3 regions of the Paenibacillus sp. 01T47 genome follow, and region 2 is predicted to be linked to each of the others. Evidence: riboswitches for the same ligand, from Rfam matches in the RefSeq annotation. Region 2 holds a riboswitch; each other region holds the start of a gene.
The links. A riboswitch is a leader RNA that binds a small molecule or an ion and turns the genes downstream of it on or off. The one in region 2 is predicted to bind cobalamin.

Region 1 (7,665 bases), on a different contig from region 2:
TTAGAACGATGGAGCGACCTGCTTCAGTCTTTTATCGGCAGCATTCCTCTACCACCTCTTAACCAGTATCACTATGACAAAACGGATCAGGATGGGCGCGTTCTCGACTTATTCGTCTCCGCCGTCAAGCATGTCCTAGCACAATCCGCCGATGCAGCCCCGTACAGCAACGACCATGAAGAGTCTGTTTTGCGTCAACGTTCCGTCTCCTACATCTCTTTGGATTAATTTCGTTCATAAGAAAAAAAAGGCAGTCCAGAACAGATAACCTAGTTCTGGACTGTCTTATTGTATTTAGGGATTAAACCTTCGCTAATGCAGCACGCTGCTCTCTGACTTGGTAAGTAGCCAGCATCATGTTGCGTAGTGAAGCAACCGTTTCTTCCATTCCGCGTGTTTTCAAGCCGCAGTCCGGATTAATCCAGAAGAGGGTAGGATCGAGCACTTTAATGGCGCGCTCGATCATGCTGACCATTTCTTCCACTGAAGGTACACGCGGGCTGTGAATATCGTAAACGCCTAAGCCGATGCCTTGGTCATAGGTGTTCTCCTCAAAGCTATGAATCAGCTCGCCATGGCTGCGCGAGGTTTCAATGGAGATGACATCTGCATCCAGCGCAAGGATGGAATCGATAATATCATGGAACTCACAATAACACATATGTGTATGAATTTGTGTTGTGTCACGCACAGCTGAAGTCGATAGACGGAACGCATGCACGCCCCATTTTAAATAGGCATCCCAATCACTGCGTTTAAGCGGCAAACCTTCTCGCAAAGCTGGCTCATCAACCTGGATCATCTCTATACCTGCGCTCTCAAGCGCCTTTACTTCCTCTGAGAGTGCAAGCGCAATTTGGTATGCGACCTGCTCGCGTGTGATATCGTTGCGAACAAATGACCAGTTTAAAATCGTAATCGGCCCCGTCAGCATCCCTTTTACCGGACGACTTGTCAGCGACTGCGCATACACGCTTTCGGTTACTGTCATTGGCTCAGTAAATACAACATCGCCATAAATGACCGGCGGCTTTACGCAGCGGGAACCATACGATTGAACCCAACCGGCTTTTGTAAATGCGAACCCATCCAGCTTCTCTCCGAAAAATTCGACCATGTCCGTACGCTCAAATTCACCATGAACGAGGACGTCTATGTTAAGCTCTTCTTGGATTTCAATCCAATTTTTAATTTTATCGTTGATAAAGGAAGCGTAGCCCTGTGAACTGAGCTCGTTTTTTCTCCATTTTTGCCTTGCTTGGCGTACATCCAGCGTTTGCGGGAAGCTGCCGATTGTTGTTGTTGGAAGGAACGGCAAATTCCACTTTTGCTGCTGCAGCTTTTGTCTCTCCGCAAATGGCTTCTGCCTCGTTGAAGGATGCGCCGCTATCGCTGCTGCATCAGCAGCTTGGCGATTGCGGGCAGGAGAAATGGATAAATGATGAATCCGCTCGCCGTTAAGCTTAAGCTCAAGCTTGCGCAGTTCTGAGATGTCCGCCTCATTTACAGTCGCTGTTTCACTTAGCCACACAATTTCATCCAGCTTTTCTTCCGCGAATGCAAGCGCCTCACGCAGCTCTACTGGCAGATTGGTTTCGTTTTTTGCCGTTACCGGCACATGCAGCAGGCTGCATGACGATTGAATGATCGCGCGCTCAGCTGGAATGTATGCCGAAAGCTTTTGCAGCAATTCGAGCTTTTGCTTATAGTCTGAGCGCCAAATGTTGCGTCCGTCTACAAGTCCGATACCGACGAGCTTATCCTTCGGATAACCAAATTGCTCCAGCGACTTCAAGTTTTGCTCCAAACCATGAACGAAATCCAAACCGATCGCTTGTACCGGGAGAGCAACTACAGCTTCATAATGCTCAACCGCCTCAAAATACGTTTGAAGCATTATGTTAAGCGCTGGTGCTGCTTGGTTCAGCCTTGCATAAATCGATTCAACCCATTGCATCTCTTCCTCAGAAATAGAGGTAACAAGGATGGGCTCATCGATTTGCATCCATTGTACGCCTTCTTGCTCAAGCTCCTTAAGCAGCTGAGCATAAAGCGGTATAAACTGCTCAATAAGCTGCGGAAGCTGCTTGGCATCGTAGCCCTTCGACAGCTTGAGGAAGGTGTATAGACCGATAATGACAGGTTTACCTTCAATGCCAAGCTTTTCTTTGGCTTCGCGGTACGCAATCAGCGGACGGTTTTCCGTCAGTACCGGAGCAGCACCCGCAAGTTCTGGCACAATATAGTGATAGTTGGTATTAAACCATTTGGTCATCTCGCAGGCTTGTGCTTCCTGTGTCCCTCTCGCCATTGCGTAGTAGGTCTGTACGGGAACAGGACCTCCATCATAGGAAAAACGATCTGGCACAAGGCCAAACATCGCTGCAGTATCCAGCATTTGATCATACAACGTAAAATCATTAACAGGAATTAGCGAAATTCCTTTATCCTTTTGCAGCTTCAGGTTGTTAAGACGAATACTTTCAAGCGTTTGGAGGAATACCGTTTCGTCCAAATCACCTTTCCAAAAGGCTTCAAGCGCTTTTTTCCATTCCCGATTTTCGCCGATACGCGGATATCCAAGTACACTGTTTTGCAGTTTGCTCACGTTCATATTTCCTCCTAATAAATGTAATTATTATGAAATAAAAGCACAAAAAAGAGCGTCGTTACCTTAAAGAAGCAAAGGTAAAGACGCCCGGCGTTTTAATAAACAGCGGTTCTGTCTTAACACCTCCCTATCTCCCGTAGGTAAAATCAGTGTCGTTCAAATAGGCAGGTCTCCTGGCTCCAGAATCATCATCGTAAGCTTGCCTTCCCAACCGGTTAAGATCAGTGGCGTTAGCGCTTAGACTCCTCTGTTACAGTGGCGGGACCGCGTCGGTTTTGCACCGGACTTCCCTTTTAAGCTCAAGCTATACAGCAAGAGCACCTATTTCCACTTATTTCAGTTGTTGATCGCATTTTTTAGGATCACGAATAACTATACACGCAAAATAATAACCATACAATGGAAATCATTATAATATCAAAAAAAGACTCTCCTCTAAGCAGCCTGCGCTGCAAAAGGAAAGCCTTATTGGTTTTTTATATAATTACCTAACCAGCCAACCGCCATCAACAGCCAAAATATGGCCGTTCATATAATCAGAAGCTGAAGAAGCTAGGAATACCGCTGGTCCAATCAAATCCTGCGATGTACCCCAGCGTCCCGCTGGTATGCGCTGCAAAATTTGAGCACTGCGAACAGGATCCTCGCGAAGCGCTTCGGTGTTGTCTGTACTCATGTAGCCTGGGGCTATGGCATTTACCTGCAAGCCTTTAGCTGCCCATTCGCTAGCAAGCGCTTTGGTAAGACCGGCAACGGCATGTTTGCTGGACGTATAGCCCGGAACATTAATTCCGCCTTGGAAGGTTAACATCGACGCAATGTTAATAATTTTCCCTGAGCCCTGTTCAATCATATGTTTCCCGGCCAGCTGGGAAAGGAGAAATACAGAATTCAAGTTAACATCGAGTACATCCTGCCAGTCCTCGTAGCTATGCTCTGCAGCTGGTGTGCGGCGAATGATACCCGCGTTGTTGACCAAAATATCGATGCGTCCCAGTTCTTCAACTGTACGATCAACAATTCCAGCAAGCTTCGTTCGGTCAGCAATATCGGTCTGAATTGTAATCGCTTTGCGTCCAAGCTCTCTTATCGCTGCTGCCGTTTTGTCAGCAGGCGTTTGGTTCGTGACAAGCGCGATATCCGCACCCGCTCGTGCTAATCCAAGCGCAATCGCTTCCCCAAGCCCGCGCCCTGCACCTGTGACGACAGCTGTTTTACCCGTCAAATCAAACAAACTCATCGGCTCAGCTCCTACCTTTAGTACGCTTCCCATTTTCCGAAAGCGCTGCTTTCATCATTTTTATATTTTGTGACTCATACCTCGCCGCAACGTCCGCATCTATACCTTCGTCTGTGATGATATAGTCAATTTCATGCAAACCGGCAAACGTTATTAGTGCACCCTTATCGAATTTGTTATGATCGGCAAGGCAGTAGACGACCTTGGCATTTTCCATATACAGTTTCTTCAGCTTCGTCAATTCTTCTGTGAATATGGTAAGCCCATATTCCATATGAATGCCGGTTGTGGAAAGAAACAGCTTGTGTACATTCAGTCGTTTAATCCATTCCTGCGATTCTGCGCCGATAAGCAAATTGTTATGCCGGTAGCCCCCGGGAATAACAAGCCTTACTTGGTCCTTCGCAGTCAGCTCCCGAATGATAAGCAGATCGTTCGTAAGCACCGTAACCGGGATGTTGGGCAGACGTTTTGCCATTTCGAGCGTAGTACTGCCAGCATCAAGCGCAATAATATCATTAGGCTCGATGCATGAAAGAGCAAGCTCCGCAATCGCCGCCTTCTCCCGCTGATGCTTGCTGTTTGGGAATTGCAGCGGATAAAGGCTGTCTTCGCCTCTATGCTGGGGCACAGCTCCGCCATGAGTCCGTTTCAGCAATCCCTTCTCTTCCAGCTTCTCTAAATCTTCACGAACTGTTTTCTCCGTGACTTGAAACAGCTCGCTTAGCTCGGAAACTTTAACCGCGCCAAGCTGCTCCAATTTATCTATAATCTTACGATGCCGTTCGGCAGCAAGCATAGTGCACCCCCTGTAGCGAATGTTTCTATTTTAGCTCGCTTGCAGGTACGGCGTCCATATCTGTAAATGTGTAGTTCTCTCCAGCCATCGACCAGCAGAATGTATAATTGCTTGTGCCCACTCCTGAGTGGATCGACCATGGCGGTGAAAGAATCGCTTGGTCATTGGCAACAACAAGATGTCTCGTCTGCGAAGGCTCGCCCATCATATGGAATACGCGAGCATCATCATTCATGTCGAAGTACAAGTATGCTTCCATGCGGCGGTCATGGACATGAGAAGGCATCGTATTCCAGACGCTTCCCGTTTTCAAGCTCGTTACACCAAGCATAAGCTGGCAGCTTTGGATGCCGTCTGCGTGGATATATTTATAAAGAATACGTTCATTGGAAGTCTCCTGCGAACCAAGATGAGTCGGATTCGCTTCCTCCATCGTCATCTTGCGTGTTGCAATTTCAGCATGCGCAAGCGCGGAACAGAAATAAAGCTTCGCAGGGTTTGCTTTATCTACACTTGACAGCAGCACCTGACGTTTGCCCTTGCCAACATAAAGCACGTCGAGCTTATTCAGCTCGTATACTTCCCCATCAACGGAAATCGAAGCAGGTCCGCCAATATTCAAGAAACCAACCTCGCGGCGTTCCAAGAAATATTCGGTTTTTAGCGTTGCAGCATCCTCCAGCTCAAGCGTCTCGTTCACAGGCAATGCTCCGCCTACAACCATTCTGTCATAATGCGTATATGTCATTTTTAATTGATCTTGCTCAAACAAGCTTTCGATCAAAAACTCGCTGCGCAGACGTTCCGTATCATATTGCTTCACATCAGTAGGATTCGTAGTATGGCGTACTTCCATTGGATAAAAGCCTCCTAAAAGTTATTTGCGTTAGACTCGCCTCGCAAGCTACGCTAATGTTTGTTATTGTTCGTTTCTATAATAACACACATTTACGAACATAAAAAGAACATTTTAAACATTTTGGATTAGCATGAACATTTTATTTTCGAGAAGATTGTACAACAAAAAAACGACCTCCGCGCGCATCATTTGCGAAGAGGCCGTCTGTTGTTTTAGAGGAAACCTACTGAAGCTTCCACCTTCGATAAACATAAAGAGATACCGCCATAAACATGCCGTATACTAAGACGGTAACAAATACGTTTCTTGGGTCCGTCATAAGCGTGTCACCGATCGTGGCGAACAACAGCATCGCTGGAATTTTACCAATCGATGAGGCGATCGCATAAACGGTAAAGGAAACACGGCTTAGCGCCGAGTACATATTAACTGCAATGGATGGAATGAACGGAATGAGCCGAGCAAACATAATCGTCAGAAAAGCATTCTGCTCAAACATCACCGTTAGTTTTCCGATGCTTGGATAACGGTAGAGAAATTTCTTCCCCCACTCTTGATAGCCATAGCGGATAAACAGAAACATCACAATGGATGCTGCCACTGAGCCCGTCCAAGTCACTGCCGCGCCTAACACTGGGCCAAGAGCAGCACCAATGAGCCCGCCGATTACGGGATACGGGATGACAGGAAATAGTGCGACGAGCGTTGCCATAATGACGACGAGCGGCACGTTATCCGCTTGTTGAAACCACGTCAAAATCACATCGCCATAACGATAAATAAGAAAAGCAATACTGGCATACAAAGCAGCTAAACCTGTTTTTTTGAGCATTGTTGTACCCCTGAATAAAAGATATCTCCAGCTTATCATTATTGAAGATAAATACGAGCAATGCATTGTGTCAAATTTAAGTTTTGGAATGACAACGAAGTGTTCGGGATATTTTCAACTTGCGCCGCAGCCGGTAAATGTGATCATCTACCGTACGATCTACCGGCGCCTCCATTGGCCAGACGTTGTCTAGCAGCTGTTCGCGCGACAGCGTTTGCCCTGCATGGCTGTGCATGAAATGCAGCAGCGCATATTCCTTCGGAAGCAGTACAATCTTTTGTGCTTTCCATGCAACGGTGTAAGCACCCGCATCCCATTCCATAAATCTCTCGACCTCTATCCCTGCGCGCTGAAATTATGCTCTTTCGTTAAATCCACAATGAACGAGGTAGGATCAAAGCATCCACCGAAACCAACGGCCATGACCATCTGTTTCCGCTAACGTTTCCGTTTGCTCCTTGCCCTCCAAATAATAATCAAGATGAAGATTTGGGTCCCACATATTATTGTAGAGGTGAAATATATCTCTTTGTTGCCCTATTCTCCTAATGCTGTCTGTTAATTCAACTTTGTCGTCATGAGTCATTTGGTTGGCTACATGGGTGTGAAACACACCAATAACACAATCCTCCGTTATTTTAGCAACCATTTCAGCAAGTCGTTTCACGCCATTCCCCTGAAACAACTCCATCTGCTGCCCTTTTAATAAAGAAGCTGCTTTGTCAAAATTCACAGTCCGCTCATTATGCTCAGGCCATATCAACGACTTTAACCAAAGATAATCGTCTTCCTCTTCCAGATTATTAACGTGCAAATCTATTCCTATCCTTGCAATCACTGGCGGACTTTGTTTTAGGAGATGCGGAATAACATCTCCACGAACTTCCGAGTGCAGTACCAGTTCAGCATCTATATTTCCATAGGTTTCACTATTGTTATATTGATAACTATACTTATCCCAAAAAAGCTGCAGCCCCGCACTTGTTCCGATTTCAATGATGGCCAATGGTTTTTTCGTTTTTTGATACATGTAACAAAATGCAGGATACAAGTAAGCACAGCGTCTAACCTCATTCGTTTGTACAAGCTTGCTTTGGAGCAGTTGAACAATTTCGTTTTTATGCTGAAGGCAAAAGTGTTTAAAAAAAGGGAATGCCTCCGCCGCATCTCTCGGATCGTTAACTAAGCTGCCATAAAACTTTTGCAGTTCGTGGCTGGTCTCTTTGCGCAGCAAGTACTGAACCGCAGCAAAAAAAAGATTGGGTACTGGCTGGCCTTCTCTGCAATAAGAAGCCATCTGAAGCATTTCATCATCGTCTGCAAT
Region 2 (7,665 bases):
ATTAAACTTGCCGTTATCTCCTGTCATCAGACCTTTTTGGTAAGCTACATTTACATAAGGAACAGCCCACGCTGCAACAGCGTCACGATCCTTAATTGCTGCTTGTGGTGCATTCTCATCAGCTAGACCTTTAAGTCTAACTAAAACGGCAGCCATTTCTTGTCTTGTAATCGGTTGGTTCGGTGCAAAAGAAGTTTCAGTTACACCTGACATCAATCCTTTTTCTTTGGCTGCTTTAACATAACCATAATACCATGTCCCACTGTTAACATCCTTAAAGCCGGAATCCTCCATAATAGGGTCTGCTCCGGAGTACTTAACCATTAGCGCTGCAAATTCAGCACGCGTCAAATTACGTGTAGGCTCGAATGTTGCATTGCTCGTACTTGTGCCTTGCATGAAGCCTAGAGCCGTTGCTTTGTTTACTGCTTCCAAAGCCCAGCTTGCAATTTTTGATTCATCTGAGTATTTTGTTGCAGATGGATTTGGCTTTACTTCTGGGTCTTTTCCAGGAACCTGTCCACCAGTATCCCCTGGAACCGTTGCTCCAATATCCGCACCTAGATCCTTCGTATATTGCCAGCGAACATTATCTCCTTTTTTAAGCACATATGAACCTGCACTTATTTGCGGGAAGGTTCCATTAACAGAGTACATCCAACCGCTTTTCTCACCATGATCAAATTCAGCAAGACCACCAATTGCTTGTACGTAAATACTTGAATCCGAACCTATATATTTGAAAGAAACACCCTTCTCTTCAAGCACACGTTTAAGTGCAGTAAAGGCAGTATCACCTTGTTTAAGAGTTACAGTGTATGGAGCAACCAAATCACCCGTGCTGACAGTACGCTTTTCAACTGATAGAGTAATGGTCTCCGCTACCGGAAGGGTACCACCATCTCCACCAGTCGAAGCTGTCGTTGTTGTATAAGCTAAAAACTCTGTGAAATGCTTTGTTTTAATAATAAGATCGCCGTTTTGATTATAAGCATAGACCTCATCCGTACGAGCTGATGAATCAGCATATTTCTTAATTTGCGTGAACACACCTGCTTGATCTACAAATCCAACTTCTTTATCGCCTTGACCTTTAATAGTAAGGGTAACATGTTGATTAAATTGTATTTTTTCATTTCCGCCCGCTTGTATGCGAATTGAAATTCCATCGACTTTTTTATTGTCAGCAGACAAAACACTATTCAACTTAGTCGTTAGACCGCTATCATCTATGCTCAAATTTTTAGGAAGCAGCAGCTTTTGATCCCATGTTGATGTAACCTTTGTATTAGCTGGAATCTCCAACGTTGTCGTACCACGAATAGCTGTTACCTGTGGCAATGCAGCCGATGTAAATGTAAGACTGATATTGTTAGTTACATGCGAATTGCTTGCTGTACCAAGAGTGACAACCTTCTCATTCTCATGAATTGCAAAATTTTGATCCGTTGTTTCACTCACTTCACGAGGTATAGCGATTACAATTGGATCGGATTCTTTTTTGCCAACTAACGCAGCAGCTAATGCTTTAACGGTTATTGTTCCGCCTTTTGCTGTACCTTCAAAAGAAATATTTATGTTCTTGCCATCTTGAACAAGTGATTTTACTTTTAGATCTGTATTTCCAGTATCAATAGTCCAATTTTCGATATTGGCCGCAACGCTAGTGAACTCGTCACCAGCAAGCTTTACGTCAATCGACGGATTATCAGCACCACTTGTAATCGTTGATTGTGTAGAAAGTTCAGCATATCTGCTGTAATAGAAGCGAACGACATCTTTTTCCTTAAGCTCATATGCGTCTGCGCCAACTTCTGGAGCAATCCCATTTACTTCATACATCCAGCCGTCCCAGCCGCCAAGACTGCCGGCTGCTTCCCCAGCTATTTCTGATACATAAGGGCCGAAGTTGCTTTCCGTTATTTTATAACCAATCTTTGGCTCTGCTCGATCAAGGGCATTTTTAAATACATCTAAAACCATTACTGGGTTTTCTGTATTCTTAAGTGTCACCGTTTGCTTCGTATAAATTGGTGATGAAATGCCATCAACCTGAAAATCTACAGTCACAGAATCAGAAACTAAAACCGGAAACGGTTCGCTCTCCTTCTTACTCTCTGAAGCTGCTGCTAATGCTTGTAGTGTAAATGGCTTGTCTTTTGCTTTGCCCAAAAGACTAATCTTAATGTGCTGATCGTTCGTCTTCTCAATTGATTTAATCGTCAGTCCTGACGTATCCGAATCAATAGCCCAGTTGCTTGCAATAGTCGCTTCGCTGCTGAAATGATCACCCACAAGCTTAACGTCGACAATAGGATCAACTGAGCCGGTGTTCAGCTTTGTTGTTGTAGAGAGCGCAGGGTAACGACTGTAATAGAATCGGACCTCATCATTTTCTTTAAGCTGGTATGCATCTGCACCTACATCTGGCGCAATGCCATTGACCTCGTACATCCAGCCATCCCAGCCGCCAAATGAACCAGCTTCTTGTCCAGCAATTCCTTGAACATATGAACCAATACTACTATTTACAATATTGAAAGTGATAGGTGGATTTGCTGTATTAAGTGCCTTTTTTAGAGCATCGAGTGCTGTAACTGGCTTTTCATTCTGTTTTAAACTAACCGTTTTCTGATCATAAATACTTTGAGAAATACCATCAACTTTAACCTTTGTGTTAACAAAGACAGGAAGTTTTATTTCACCTAAACGTTGCCATACCGTTTTCTGATTTTTAATATCAGCAAGTGCAACAAGTGCTTGCTCTGTAGCGATTGAATTAGAACCTTTATCTAAATCGTTCTTAAATGCTCCATTCTGGAGCTGGAACAATGAATAAGTATCAAGTACTGATTTGTCATTAGCCATCCAGACATCAGACAACATATCCTCGCCAACGGCTGTTAATCCGCTTACTACGGCAGAAGTGCTGCTCGAGTTTTTTCCATACATGACATTTTCTTGGTTTAACTTTATAGTTTGCAAATAATTTTTCACTCTTACAATCGCAGCTTGAACAGCACTATCATTCTGATAATTGCCGAGTGCAAGCAGCCCCATACCAGTCATATCAGGATCAGAATCTTTTCCAAAAAATGCAAATCCACCGTCATTCAACTGTTTACTTAATAGATATTTTAATGCCTTATTCTTTGAGGTATCATCCCAGCTACCAACGTCACTCCCAAGCTTTGCACCCGTGTCAAGTGCATGCATCGCCCACATATGCCTGTTTGTTGAACCGGCGAATGACCCTGTATCCTTATTTAATTGTGCAGCTAACTCCGCATACAGATTTCGATCCGTTTCCCACGCATGCGCAGGATCTTCACCCATCGCGAGTAATGAATAAATATAGCGGATATGAGTTGTATCACTATCATTAGGCTTCAACCCCGGATCCACGGTCTTCCAACTAGGCAGCTTCCAACTGCCATCCTGCAGGTTTTCTCCAGCACCCCAAAGGGCAACAATTTCCCACCAAGAATTCAATGTTGTATTTCTATTTTTATAATACTCAACCGTCTTATCAATCATCTCATTCAATGACGTATTCGCAGAATGATCTGCCGCTTTACCTACTTGTGGTGCAAATAAAGTAAACACCAATACAAAACTTAAAATTGCAGGCAAACTCTTTTTCATAAATCTTTTTAAATTAAGCAATGTTTTCTCTCCCTTTAATCATTTTTGGCAACAAAAAAACATCTTTCCGTTTGTGGAAAGATGTTTGGATAAACACGTGCGCATGGAAACATAGGAATCCACCTATTGCAAAAGCACGAATAAACATCTCCCTCCCATCCTCGTGAGAAATATAGAGCGCTCCTATGGCAGGTCTCCTGGCTTCGCTTCATTGCTTAGACGATCTCCTTCCCGTCGTGATATGACAGTGGACAACATGATCGTCTGCTCCGCGATACAGTGGCGGGACCGCGTCGGATTTTGACCGAACTTCCCTATTAAGCTGCTTGTGAATAATAGATTCACGGCAGCACCATATTAGCTATTCTATGAAATTGTAAGTGCTTGTTTTGTGAATTGTATCAAATTTGAAAGGATTAGACAAAGGTTCTGACCGTTTTTTTTTCAACTTGTACGATTCCCTATTCGATTTCATGCGCCTATAACTAGTATTTCATCATAAATCTACTTCAGCTCCAAATTACTCAATTTTGAATCTCTTAATCGAACGCTGAAGCTCTTCCGAAAGCTCATTTACAGATGAAGCAAGCTGCTGCGTTTCAGCTGCGAGCTGATTTTGCCGCTCAGTGTCCGCTGCCGATTGCGCAGCATGAGTTGAAGTATCCTTGGCTACCTGCGCCATCGATTCAACGGAAGCGCTCACTTCCTCACTGCCTGCTGCCATCTCCTCCGTTGAAGCAGATACGTCTTCAATTTGTGAGGCTACAAGGCGGGATTCCTTCCATATCGTATCAAAAGATACCTTTAGCTCCTGAACGATGAGTAATCCTTGTTCCATTTCTTGCTCTCCTGCATTGACCGCGCCAACAGCATCGGCAGTCAAGGCTAGCACCTCATTAATCGTTTCTTCGATATGGCCCGCATGAGCCGAAGCCTGTTCAGCCAGCTTTCTCACTTCACTTGATACTACTGCAAATCCACGGCCATACTCCCCTGCATGTGCCGCTTCTATAGCAGCGTTTAGAGCGAGCAAATTCGTCTGATTTGCAATAGCAGCAATCGTGCCTGCCATCTCTTGGATTTCGGATGAGCGCTCATTAAGCTGCCCGATCACTCGTGATATCGAAGCCGTTGCCGCGCCAAGCCGTTCCATTTGACCAACTGCATGATCCGATTTTTCATGGCCCAGCTCCGCTGCTTGCAGCATATCGTTCGACGCTTCCGACATTTGGCTCGAGGAGTGAGCAATCCTTCCTACGCTCGTCGCCATTTCCTCCATAGACCTTGCTGCCTCAACTGCTCCGTCTGCTTGATTTTCCGCGCCAATTGCCATCTCATTCACAGAGGAAGCAAGCTGCGAGGAGAGCTCTCGGCTTTGCTGCGAGCCTACACCCAATCGGCCTGCAAAATCCGATACGGATGCGGCATTGTTCCGAATCGTCCGCATTAAGCCTTGCATATGGGCAATAAAATGATTGATTTCTTCGCCTAGGCGAGCAATTTCATCATTTCCTTTATTTTCTATACGATAGGTAAGATCCGCTTCGCTAGAATTAAGATTAATTGCAGCATGAACAATATTACGAAGCTTACGTCCTACCATAAATTGTGATAGCAGAAACAAAACAACCAAAACAACAGCCATCAGGCCGCCAAATTGCATGACAACCATCGTTCTTTCTGAAGCAATGAGCGCATCTGCCTTTTCTTTTGACAATGCAACACGTACCCCGCCCCAATGTTTGCCATCAATAATTAACGGATAGGAAATATCCCACGTTTCTACCGTTTTCCCGTCTATGAGTCTATTATATTTTTGCAGAAGGACATCGTCCGTCTTCGTATTCGTAGCGGCATTGTAGCCTGTTTTATCGTTAAAAATCCGATTGGCCCGGTAGTTTTGACTAAGGAGCCCCTCGTCACCCCAAGCATCTTTTGATTCTTCTCCCATAGGGCTGTAAATGCTATTATGTGTTGGGATATAGCCCGCAAAATTCGGATTTTCTGAATAAGCGCCTGCAATAGCAAAAATAACATTTTCCTCCGTCAGAAAACTATCCATAATGCCTTGCCAGCGGTAATCCGTATAACGGTCATAGGCACTATCATATTTCAGCTCATATTGAGATAGCGGAATGGACTCTCCATTGTATAAAATCGATTCTTTCCCCGCATAGGTTGAGTCCTTTAGCCTTTTTTCAGCCACTTTCTCACTTTCAGGATTTACAGTCAATGTATCGTTGAAAAAATCCTCTTTAAGCTTATTTCCGTCCCATTTCGTTCCATCCTCCAGCACAACACCTGTTTTAAAATCCTGCTCCGTAATATTCTCAAGTGTGCGAGCTAGCGATAAAACCATCGTGCGACCCTTTTCCAGAAGCTGCTGCTCGACAGCTATACGAGTAGATTTCCATTCATACATGAGAATCACACTAACGATTATGACTAATGCGGCGGCCATGACTAGCATAAATTTATTCGTCAACGAGCGTAATCCCATCTTCATTTTTGATAACCCCCACTGTTAATTTATCTATATTAAACCAGTTTAACTAAAATGTTATGTAAATTAAACCAATTAGATTGAAACTTCTTAAATAATACATATTTATATTGAAATTATTAATTATTTTATATGACTAAGTTTATGAATTACTAAGCTTAGGCTATCTACATACCTTATTAATACAAAAAAATCACCCTATTGCCGCAAACTAAGCGACATAGGGTGATTTTGAGATTAGCCTACTTAAGGTAGACTCCGATTATTTCAACGATTCACGAACCTCTAGCGTCCGCTTATTCCATTTTTCCGTTTCTGGAATCAGTTTATTAATATCTGCTCCATCAAAAATAATTTCATTCAAAATATTGTTCCAGTTGTATTCAGACCAAGCAGGAACGGTTACGCCCGGCTGTATTTTTGCATTTTCCTTTGCAATTTTAACAGCTTCCTTGTTTTTGCCTTCCCACATTGGCGTTTCATCATAATAAGCTGTCAATTCAGGATCGATAACTGAAGCATTAGCTCCTTGGTCAATCTTCCATTTTTGCGCTTCTTTTGAGAATTGGAAGCTAATCCATAGGAACGCTTCTTCTTTATGCTTGGAACCGCTGAGCAGTGAAAGCGGACCATAAATACTATAACCTGGTTGGCTTACTTTTCCTCTTGGGAAAGGCAAAACATCCCATTCAAATTTCGCATCCTTTTTGAGGCCAGGTAGTACCCAGTCTCCGCCGATCGCAAAGCCCGTTTTACCGTTAATAAATTCTCTCGATACATCGCCTTGTTCCTTAGCCTTCGCATTGCTCTGCATGGAGCCGTCTTTCCACACAAAATCTGAAAGCCATCTAACATCGTTCATTACATCTGGCGTATTGAGCAAGCTTTGTGTCAAATCTTCATTTAAGTAATGAATGTTTGCAGCATGTCCGTCAGCAATTGCTTTTGTGCTAAGAACGCGCATTTGAAATTCTGGCTGTGTCGTTAAGCCATATTCCCCTGCTTCTGGATCGGTAATTTTTTTGGCTACATCGCGGAAATCATCGTAAGTCCAATCATTTGCTGGCATTTCAACACCATGCTTAGCAAGCAAATCTTTATTGACGAGTATCCACATCGGTACGTCAACGAATGGCACAGCCAATTTTTTGTCTTTATACGTCATCGTATCAAAAAATCCTTGAGGCAGCTGAACATCTTGGAATGTCATATCCTTCTCAATATAAGGAGTCAAATCCTCAACCAAGCCAGCTTGGTCAAACGAGATCAAATCACTGTCGATCCAAGTTAAATCGGCTGGTGTTCCTGCCGCTTCCAAAGTAGCGATGATCTCCATAATTGGTTTTCCGTTTACAGGAACCTGTTCAATTGTAATCCATGGATATTTTTCGTTAAACATTTTGTATAATTCCGTGTAGGAATCAGACCATGAAATGAGTTTAATCGTAACAGGCTCATGCTTCTCTTCTGTAGCCGGTTTGGCTGCATCATCGGTAGGTGCATCTGTCGCTGTATTA
Region 3 (7,665 bases), on a different contig from region 2:
CGACCCGCAAAGACTATCCTCTCGAACAATATATTAAAGAGAATTTACCTACCATCGTGCGCAAGCCGGGAGCGGCTTATCGCTATGATAATTTAGCTTTCAATTATCAAGGATTAATCGTGCAAAATGTGACAGGCAAGCCATTCGAACAAGTCATTAATGAACAAATATTCCATCCGCTGCAAATGACAAACAGTGATTTCCGGATGACGGATAAAGTGCTGGAAAACCTTGCTACCGGCTATAACCAATTAAAGGAGCCTTGGCCGCAATACCAGCTCACGCCTACAATAGCGCCAGACGGGGGCATGTTCGCAACAGGCACGGATATGAGCAAATTTATGCTCGCTCAATTAAATGGCGGCAAGCTTGGCGAAAATCGTATTTTACAGGAAAATACAGTTAAGGAGATGCAGCGGGTACAGGTTGGCATTCATTCAGAAATTCCGAACATGGCTTTAGGTTTTGAGATGTTTTTCCAAGAACATTTCAATGGCGAGACTGTCATTGGAAAGGGCGGAGATTTGGAGGGCTATCATTCGTGGATGTGGCTGCTGCCTGAACAAAAGGTAGGCGGATTTGTTGTAACGAACAGCGATGCCAGCGATATACGTGAGCAGCTGTTCGCCGCGTTTATGGATCATTATTACCCTAAAACTGAGAAAGAGCGGCCAGCCATTGCACTAACCAAGGCACAATTAGCACGCTTTGAAGGCAGCTACCAGTATTTGCGCGCCCCGCTCGTTTATTACAAAGTAAAGGCGGAAGATGGTTATTTATCCGTTGCCGGACCCAATAGCACCAGGAAACTAAAACCCGTTGGCGAGCTGCTGTTCCAAGATGAAGATGGAAAACTTGGCGCATTTAAAAGAGATGAAGCTGGCAATATCTCATACTTTTATTATTTACTTATTGATGCTTGGTGTGAACGTATAACCCCATCACCTAACTATTCTGATGTACCGCGCAATCATCCGTATGCCGATGACATTTATACTTTACGTGATTTGGGCGGGGTTTTAAATCAAACGTCTACCCTTTTCGAACCAGAAGGAAACACGACTCGTGCACAATTCGCAGCTCAGATTGTACGACTAGCTGGTATTACCAAATCACACCAATCCTCTAAATTCACGGATCTAAAGGCTCATCCATATGAATCAGAAATTCAAACACTGCTAGAGATTCACGTATTAAGTGGTACTTCAGCCCAGAGGTTTGAACCAGACCGAACGATCACAAGGGAAGAAGCTGCTGTCATTATCTATCGATTATCACGTTTTCTTGGTTTCCCTCCCATTCCAGCGAAACTGAGCGGCAAGACTTCAGCTTGGGCCGAAGAAGCGGTTCAATTCATTGTTGGAGCTCGCTTATATGGACCAGAAATAAAAACGACAGATAAAGGTACTGATTTCCGTTCGAGAGATCCGCTGCTCAATAAGGAAGCTGCTGTGATTTTAAACCGTTTCGCTAAATTATTTGCGTCAAGTGCAGGCATCTAATACAAAAAAAGACTGCGTAGTCGCCCTTCATCAAGGCGGACTATGCAGTCTTTTTTTGTATAAACGTTAGTTGTAACGAAAGCAGTACAACATACGGATCACTCAATCATTCATTAATGCTTCTAAGGAATAAGCTCATCACCGTTCATAAACGTTTGCAAGTCTTGATCCGCCTTCGATTGGTTGCAAGCATTGCAAGCACAGACACAATTAACCGGCGTTGTATGCCCGCCCTTAGCGCGCGGCAGCATATGATCGATCGTATCACCCTGCTCCCCGCAAAAATAACAAATGTGATGGTCACGCTCCAAGATGTAGCGCCGGAATTCCTTATTGCTGAACAATCGGCGTATCGTATAGCGATTGACGATAACCGCAGCATGCTCCTTTACCAGCGTTATCGCAAGCTCTGGCTCAATTTCTTGATACCATCGCCGTCCTTTATCCGTCTTGCCTCTCATCCAAATCGTACCTTGACGCGTAGGTTTTAGTGCTGCCGGATCATTCTGCAGCGTTATGGATGTCATCGGTGGAACCGGGAATGGTTTGCTGGGATGAGCTTTTCTTCGTATTGCTTTATAATCATTAAGTTGAACATCAGGCAATGGAGCTAAAGCCGCTTTCGCCTGCCTGCAAGCTCGGCATGCACCGCGCCTTGCACCAGCGCCGGCTCGTTTGCCCGTTCGCCGCAGAAACTCAGAGAGCGGTTTCGTTTCCTTGCAAATGGCGCATGGTTTGGTAGCAAGAGGTTCTGTATCATCCATCATTTTTTCCGGAGCATATGATTAGCTACGCAGCCGAATTCGTCCCCTCGTGTTTTTATACTATTGTAGCATTAATATAGGTTCGAGGGGAAAATAGCACATAACCTATGATTCCAATAAACCGTATTTCCTCTTGAAGCGCTGCAAAATGGCAATCCAGCTGCTCCCAAACACGGCGAGGAAAAAAACATTGGACAGCGCATGCGCAAGATCAAAATAAAAGCTTTGAATGTAGGCAACAAAAATCAAATTCCAGCTCAGCGCGTCCGGCAATCCGATGATAAACCAAATATTCATAATCCAGCCAAACAAGAAGCCCCATCCAAAACCAAATACGAGCAAGCCGGTCTTTGTTTTGATGAGCCAAGTATTTCGCAGCCACCCCGCGCTAGCCCCGATCATCCCCCAGCAAAACATTTGCCATGGCGTCCACGGGCCCTGACCTAGAAAGATATTCGATACGACTGCAGCTATTGCGCCGATAATGAAGCCCGATTCAGCTCCAAACACAATCGCAGCAATAATGATCACGAAGGATGTGGGCTGAACGCTCGGCAGCGGCGCAAACGGTACGCGGCTAATGGCCGCAATGGCCGCCAGCACAGCAAGGATAACAATCTCGCGCGCTTCGATCTTCCGTCTCTCAAACCTTGCAAAAAAAGGAATCATCGTGACAAATAGCAGCACGATACTTAGCATTAAATAATGATCATCGGAAATGGCAGAGGATAAGGCCATAGCTGCGATGAACAGTCCAATGCTGGCAATGAACCAGAGCTTTATTTTGCCCACGTTGCAATCACATCCTCTGTCGTCAGCGCTTCTGGCAGCCATTCACGCACCGTTCGATTGATGGCTGTTGTGTAAAAATAATTAGTACCAAAAAATTGCGCCGGCTCCGACTCAGCAGATATTGCTCCATCAAACAGCATCGCGCAGCGCGTTGCATGCTCGGCAGCAAATTCAATATCATGTGTGACCATGACTATGGTTTTGCCTGCATGGCATAACTGCTGCAGCAGCTCCGCTGTTCGCTGCTTGGCTATGGGATCAAGCCCCTTTGTCGGCTCATCCAAGCATAGAACATCCGGCTCACCAAGCAGCACTAAGGCTAACGCCGCTCTCTGCTGCTCTCCTCCGCTCAAATCATAAGGATGCTTCGGCAAAATAGAGGAAATCTGCAGGGAATCGACAACCTGAGCTATTTTCCGATCCCGATCATCGAGTTTGGCGTAATCCGCCATTCGCTGAAGCTCCTCTTCAACTGTATCGTAGCTAAAATAAAGCAGTGGATTTTGCGCCAAATAACCAACTTTAATCGATTTATCCCGCTTCAGCTTGCCTCGCTGCGGCTTTAATAATCCGGCCATCATTTGCAGCATCGTTGTTTTTCCAGCCCCGTTGCCGCCAAGCACCGCCAAAAACTCATACTTGTACACGTTAAGCGACAGCTTCTTCAACACCTCTGCACTCGCTTTTTCGTATTTAAACGTTATTTCATCACAAGCAAGCAGCCATTCCTTTTTTTCGAGCTCGCTGCTTTCGTTGATTACTGAATGATTTGCGCCTATTGTATGTACGCCGAAAACATTGGAGAGCCACTTCTTCCCTTCACGCACGGTAAGCGGAATTTGATTTGCTTCTGGTAGGCTGCCAGCCTTCTGGGCAGATAGAAACAGCTTCGTAACGGAAGGCAGGTATGGCATTTCTTTCTGCGCTGCATCAACACCAACGAGCCGGCATAGCTCTCTCGGCGGCGCGTCGTATTTCACTTTGCCTTCCTCCAGCAGAATGATTCGATCTGCAAGTGGAATAACATCCTCCAGCCGATGCTCGCTTATAATAACCGTCATCGACATTTCCTGATTCAGCCGATAAATAAACTGCAGAAAATCTCGCGCCGCTACCGGATCAAGCTGAGAGGTGGGCTCATCTAATAGAAGCAGCTTTGGCTGCAGCAGCAATACTGAAGCAAGATTGATCAGCTGCTTCTGTCCCCCCGATATTTCATGAACGGATTTGTTAATCAGCTCATCCAGCCCAAAGAAATGGCTCATTTCGGCTAGTCGTTTACGCATAACCGCTTGCCCATAGCCGACATTTTCCATGGAAAAAGCCAGCTCATGCCATACCTGATCCATCACAATTTGATTTTCAGGGTTTTGAAACACCATGCCGATCTGTTCAGCCGCCTCGACCGCAGGCAGTTCCTCTAGCAATACACGATTATACTTAATGGTGCCTGAGCGTTTCCCCGTAGGCTGCGTTTCTTTTTTCAAGTGCCGAAGCAGCGTCGTTTTGCCGCAGCCGGATGCCCCACAAAGGACGACAAAATCGCCTGGCTTGATATTTAAAGTAATGTTATCGAGTGCTGCAACCGTTGATTCCGGATAATGGAACGTCAATTGATCAACCTGAATTACTTCCATGACCTTCTCTCCATTTCTTCAAGTACGACTGGTGTTAACAGAAAGGCGCAATAGCAAGCGTATGCAATGCCTTCCCCCCTATGAAACTGCATTGTTTCCAGACGCGGGTAAATAGTAAGCACACCAAAACCTTGCATCCAGCCCCAAATGCATACTAGTGCCATTGCTCCAAGAAACAATAGAACATACCAATCTCTACGATCCATACGATAGATGACATAAGAGCTTCGTTTAGCTGCGCCATACCCTCTAGCTTTCATAGAATCAGCGGTCTGAAGCGCCTCCTCCAAGGACCAGGTCAACAGCACACGAACGAGCAGCATGCCATCCTTGCTCCGTTTTTTCAAGCTGCCTTCGAGAATCGAAACCCCTTTTATTCGTTGAACCGTAGTAATTTGATCCAGTCTCCGCAAGAAAAGCGGTACGAACCGAATCGACATCGAGGTTAGCAGTGCAGTTCGCGGAGCGACTCGTGAAAATAAATACATCCATTTCTCCGTCGTAACAATCTGCTGAAACGATACAAAGGCTAGTAAAATGCACAATAAAGAGAGCATCATCGTCACACCATATAAAATAGCTTCCAACGTGATCGGCTGATCCATAAAATAAAATAAAATATGCCGCCCGCGATGAGAAAACAGCGGGTTAAGAACAGCAACTAAACCGCCCATTAGAACATAATAAGGAAGCAGCTTAAGCAGCCGCTTCCCTTCGCCATGAATGACAATAATTACCGTAATCGCAGCAAGTGACGTCAATAAGAAAACAGGATGAAATAAGAGCATGCCGAATGTAATGACTCCTGCATAATAACTGAAGCTCGTAACCGGATGTACCGAACCGAACGCACTATTCATCGAATTTTGCTCCTATATCCTCGCCAAGATCAGTCGTGTACAACCATTCAATAACATCACCTTCATTAACCTTGTAAACCCCGGCGCCCTTGTTAGGAAACTCACCGTTTACTCGGTACATCCAGCCGCTCTTCGCACCCAGATCGAATTCGTAAATATTATCGATGCCTTCGATATAAGCACCGCCTTTAACACCTCTGTATTCCATTTGTATTTTGTTTTTTCTCGTAATTTTCTTCAATACATCTAGAACGGTATCGTCCTTCTTGAACTCTACGGCTGTTGGTGCAAGCACCGTTCCCGTATCTTTGTCCGCGACAATTGAAATCGTAACCGTCTGCATAGGATTCGGCGTTGCAACAGGCGTGACGGGCTTCGCAGTAGCCGCACTGTCTGTTTTGGTTGGTTTCGCAGAAGTAGTAGGCTTCGTTTTTGGATCATCCAGTTTTGGCTCATTTGTCTGCTTCGGCTTCGGGGAAGGCGTTGCTTGCTTACCGCCAGCGTTGTCGGTTGCCTTCGCGTTATCTTGATCTTTATCTTCGCTAGGCAACTGCGTTGCCTCTGCCGTTTCTGATGCTGAAGTACTCGTTGGCTGCTCATCAGCGGCTTTCTCCGCTTCTTTTCCCACTTGTCCTTCGTTGCTGGTTTGCACTTGATTGGTATTGGAATTAACGCTTTGTGCCGGACTGGCACAGCCAGCTAATAAACCAATAAACAGCCATAGGATGATTAAGCTTGGTAACCATTTCTTGTAGATCTTTGCCATCGTCTCTTTTCTGCTCCTTTTTGTCTCATTCACACAAACCTTAACAATAAAAAAAAGACCCCCTTCTATTAGGGGATCTGCATGCCGAATGTAAGAATAGCAACCGTATATAACTAAAATATATGATGCGTCCTGCAAAACGATTACGCCTCCACATTCTTTACCCCCGAAGAATGAGAAACAAAATAAAAAAGGCAGGTTTCCTGGCTTGTGCGTCAACGCGATTCTCACACCTTCCCATCCTTGAATCGGACAGTGGCATTTGCAGAGAATCACTCTTCACATACAGTGGCGGGACCGCGCCGGCATTGAACCGGACTTCCCTATTAAGCAAACAAAAGCATGCTTTTGTTTGCACCTTCTCTATTCAATTATGCGATTATTTAATCAATCATATCGGGATTGCTGGGGTTTGTCTATATGGGATTTGAATGATTCGATCGCAAATAGCAGCTGCATCCTCTTGATCATGGGTGACGAACATACACGTAATTTGGGCTTTGTGAAGCAATCGCTTCAGCTCCTCCCGAATGCTTTGCTTTAAGTGTGAATCCAAACTGCTAAATGGCTCATCCATCAACAGCATCAAGGGAGACGGGGCAAGCGCACGAGCAAAAGCAACACGCTGCTGCTGACCGCCGCTAAGCTCATGCGGATAACGCTTGACGAAATCATTTAACTGTATCAGCTCCAGCATTTCATCCAGCCGTTTGAATCTGTCTTTTCTTGATAATCGATGTAAACCAAATAATATATTTTGACCGACAGTCAGATGAGGAAACAACGCATAATCCTGAAACACCATGCCTATGCCGCGCTGCTCAGGCTGAATAAACTGCTGATCATCTACTAAAACCCTGCCGCCAGCGGCAATACGTCCCGAGGCAGGAATCTCAAGCCCGGCAATAATCCGCAACAGCGTGCTTTTCCCGCAACCGCTTTGACCAAGCACTCCAACAACTTCACCCTTCTGCATTTGCATCGTAAAGTTTTCCAATACACTCTTTTTCCCATTATCATAGCTAAAAGAAACGTTAGTCAGCTCAAAAAAGTTCATCTGGATTTCTTCTCTCCCAACCGATGATAAACAAAAACAGTTGCCATTCCCACCGTGATTATGAATAAAGACGGTACCGAAGCTTGATGAATTTGCTCATCGCTTGCATATTGATAGGCTTTTGTCGCTAGCGTCTCAAAATTAAACGGGCGCAGCAGCAGCGTCAGCGGCAGCTCCTTCATAATTTCCATAAAGGTAAGCAGGAAGCCTGCTAATATGGATCCTTTTATTAAAGGCAAGTCAACTTTGAAGAAGGTAGCAGTCATACCGATGCCGAGCGTTCTGGA

Region 1: another riboswitch for cobalamin. It lies ahead of metE (5-methyltetrahydropteroyltriglutamate--homocysteine S-methyltransferase); the one in region 2 lies ahead of AC1DOV_RS20220 (DUF4430 domain-containing protein).
Region 3: another riboswitch for cobalamin. It lies ahead of AC1DOV_RS11290 (DUF4430 domain-containing protein); the one in region 2 lies ahead of AC1DOV_RS20220 (DUF4430 domain-containing protein).

What each region holds. Positions count from the first base shown of each region.
Region 1 is NZ_JBFTPA010000003.1:195,147-202,811, reverse strand. It holds gene AC1DOV_RS08315 (hypothetical protein) at 1-228, shown strand, start outside; gene metE (5-methyltetrahydropteroyltriglutamate--homocysteine S-methyltransferase) at 302-2,608, opposite strand; cobalamin riboswitch at 2,758-2,951, opposite strand; gene kduD (2-dehydro-3-deoxy-D-gluconate 5-dehydrogenase KduD) at 3,096-3,851, opposite strand; gene AC1DOV_RS08300 (DeoR/GlpR family DNA-binding transcription regulator) at 3,856-4,650, opposite strand; gene kduI (5-dehydro-4-deoxy-D-glucuronate isomerase) at 4,676-5,506, opposite strand; gene AC1DOV_RS08290 (TVP38/TMEM64 family protein) at 5,733-6,341, opposite strand; gene AC1DOV_RS08285 (winged helix-turn-helix domain-containing protein) at 6,418-6,663, opposite strand; gene AC1DOV_RS08280 (DUF2332 domain-containing protein) at 6,736-7,665, opposite strand, start outside.
Region 2 is NZ_JBFTPA010000010.1:120,291-127,955, forward strand. It holds gene AC1DOV_RS20220 (DUF4430 domain-containing protein) at 1-3,666, opposite strand, end outside; cobalamin riboswitch at 3,816-4,017, opposite strand; gene AC1DOV_RS20225 (methyl-accepting chemotaxis protein) at 4,166-6,151, opposite strand; gene AC1DOV_RS20230 (ABC transporter substrate-binding protein) at 6,411-7,665, opposite strand, start outside.
Region 3 is NZ_JBFTPA010000004.1:305,898-313,562, reverse strand. It holds gene AC1DOV_RS11315 (serine hydrolase) at 1-1,502, shown strand, start outside; gene AC1DOV_RS11310 (HNH endonuclease) at 1,625-2,269, opposite strand; gene AC1DOV_RS11305 (ECF transporter S component) at 2,372-3,058, opposite strand; gene AC1DOV_RS11300 (ABC transporter ATP-binding protein) at 3,046-4,695, opposite strand; gene AC1DOV_RS11295 (energy-coupling factor transporter transmembrane component T) at 4,686-5,555, opposite strand; gene AC1DOV_RS11290 (DUF4430 domain-containing protein) at 5,548-6,321, opposite strand; cobalamin riboswitch at 6,498-6,698, opposite strand; gene AC1DOV_RS11285 (ABC transporter ATP-binding protein) at 6,713-7,378, opposite strand; gene AC1DOV_RS11280 (ABC transporter permease) at 7,375-7,665, opposite strand, start outside.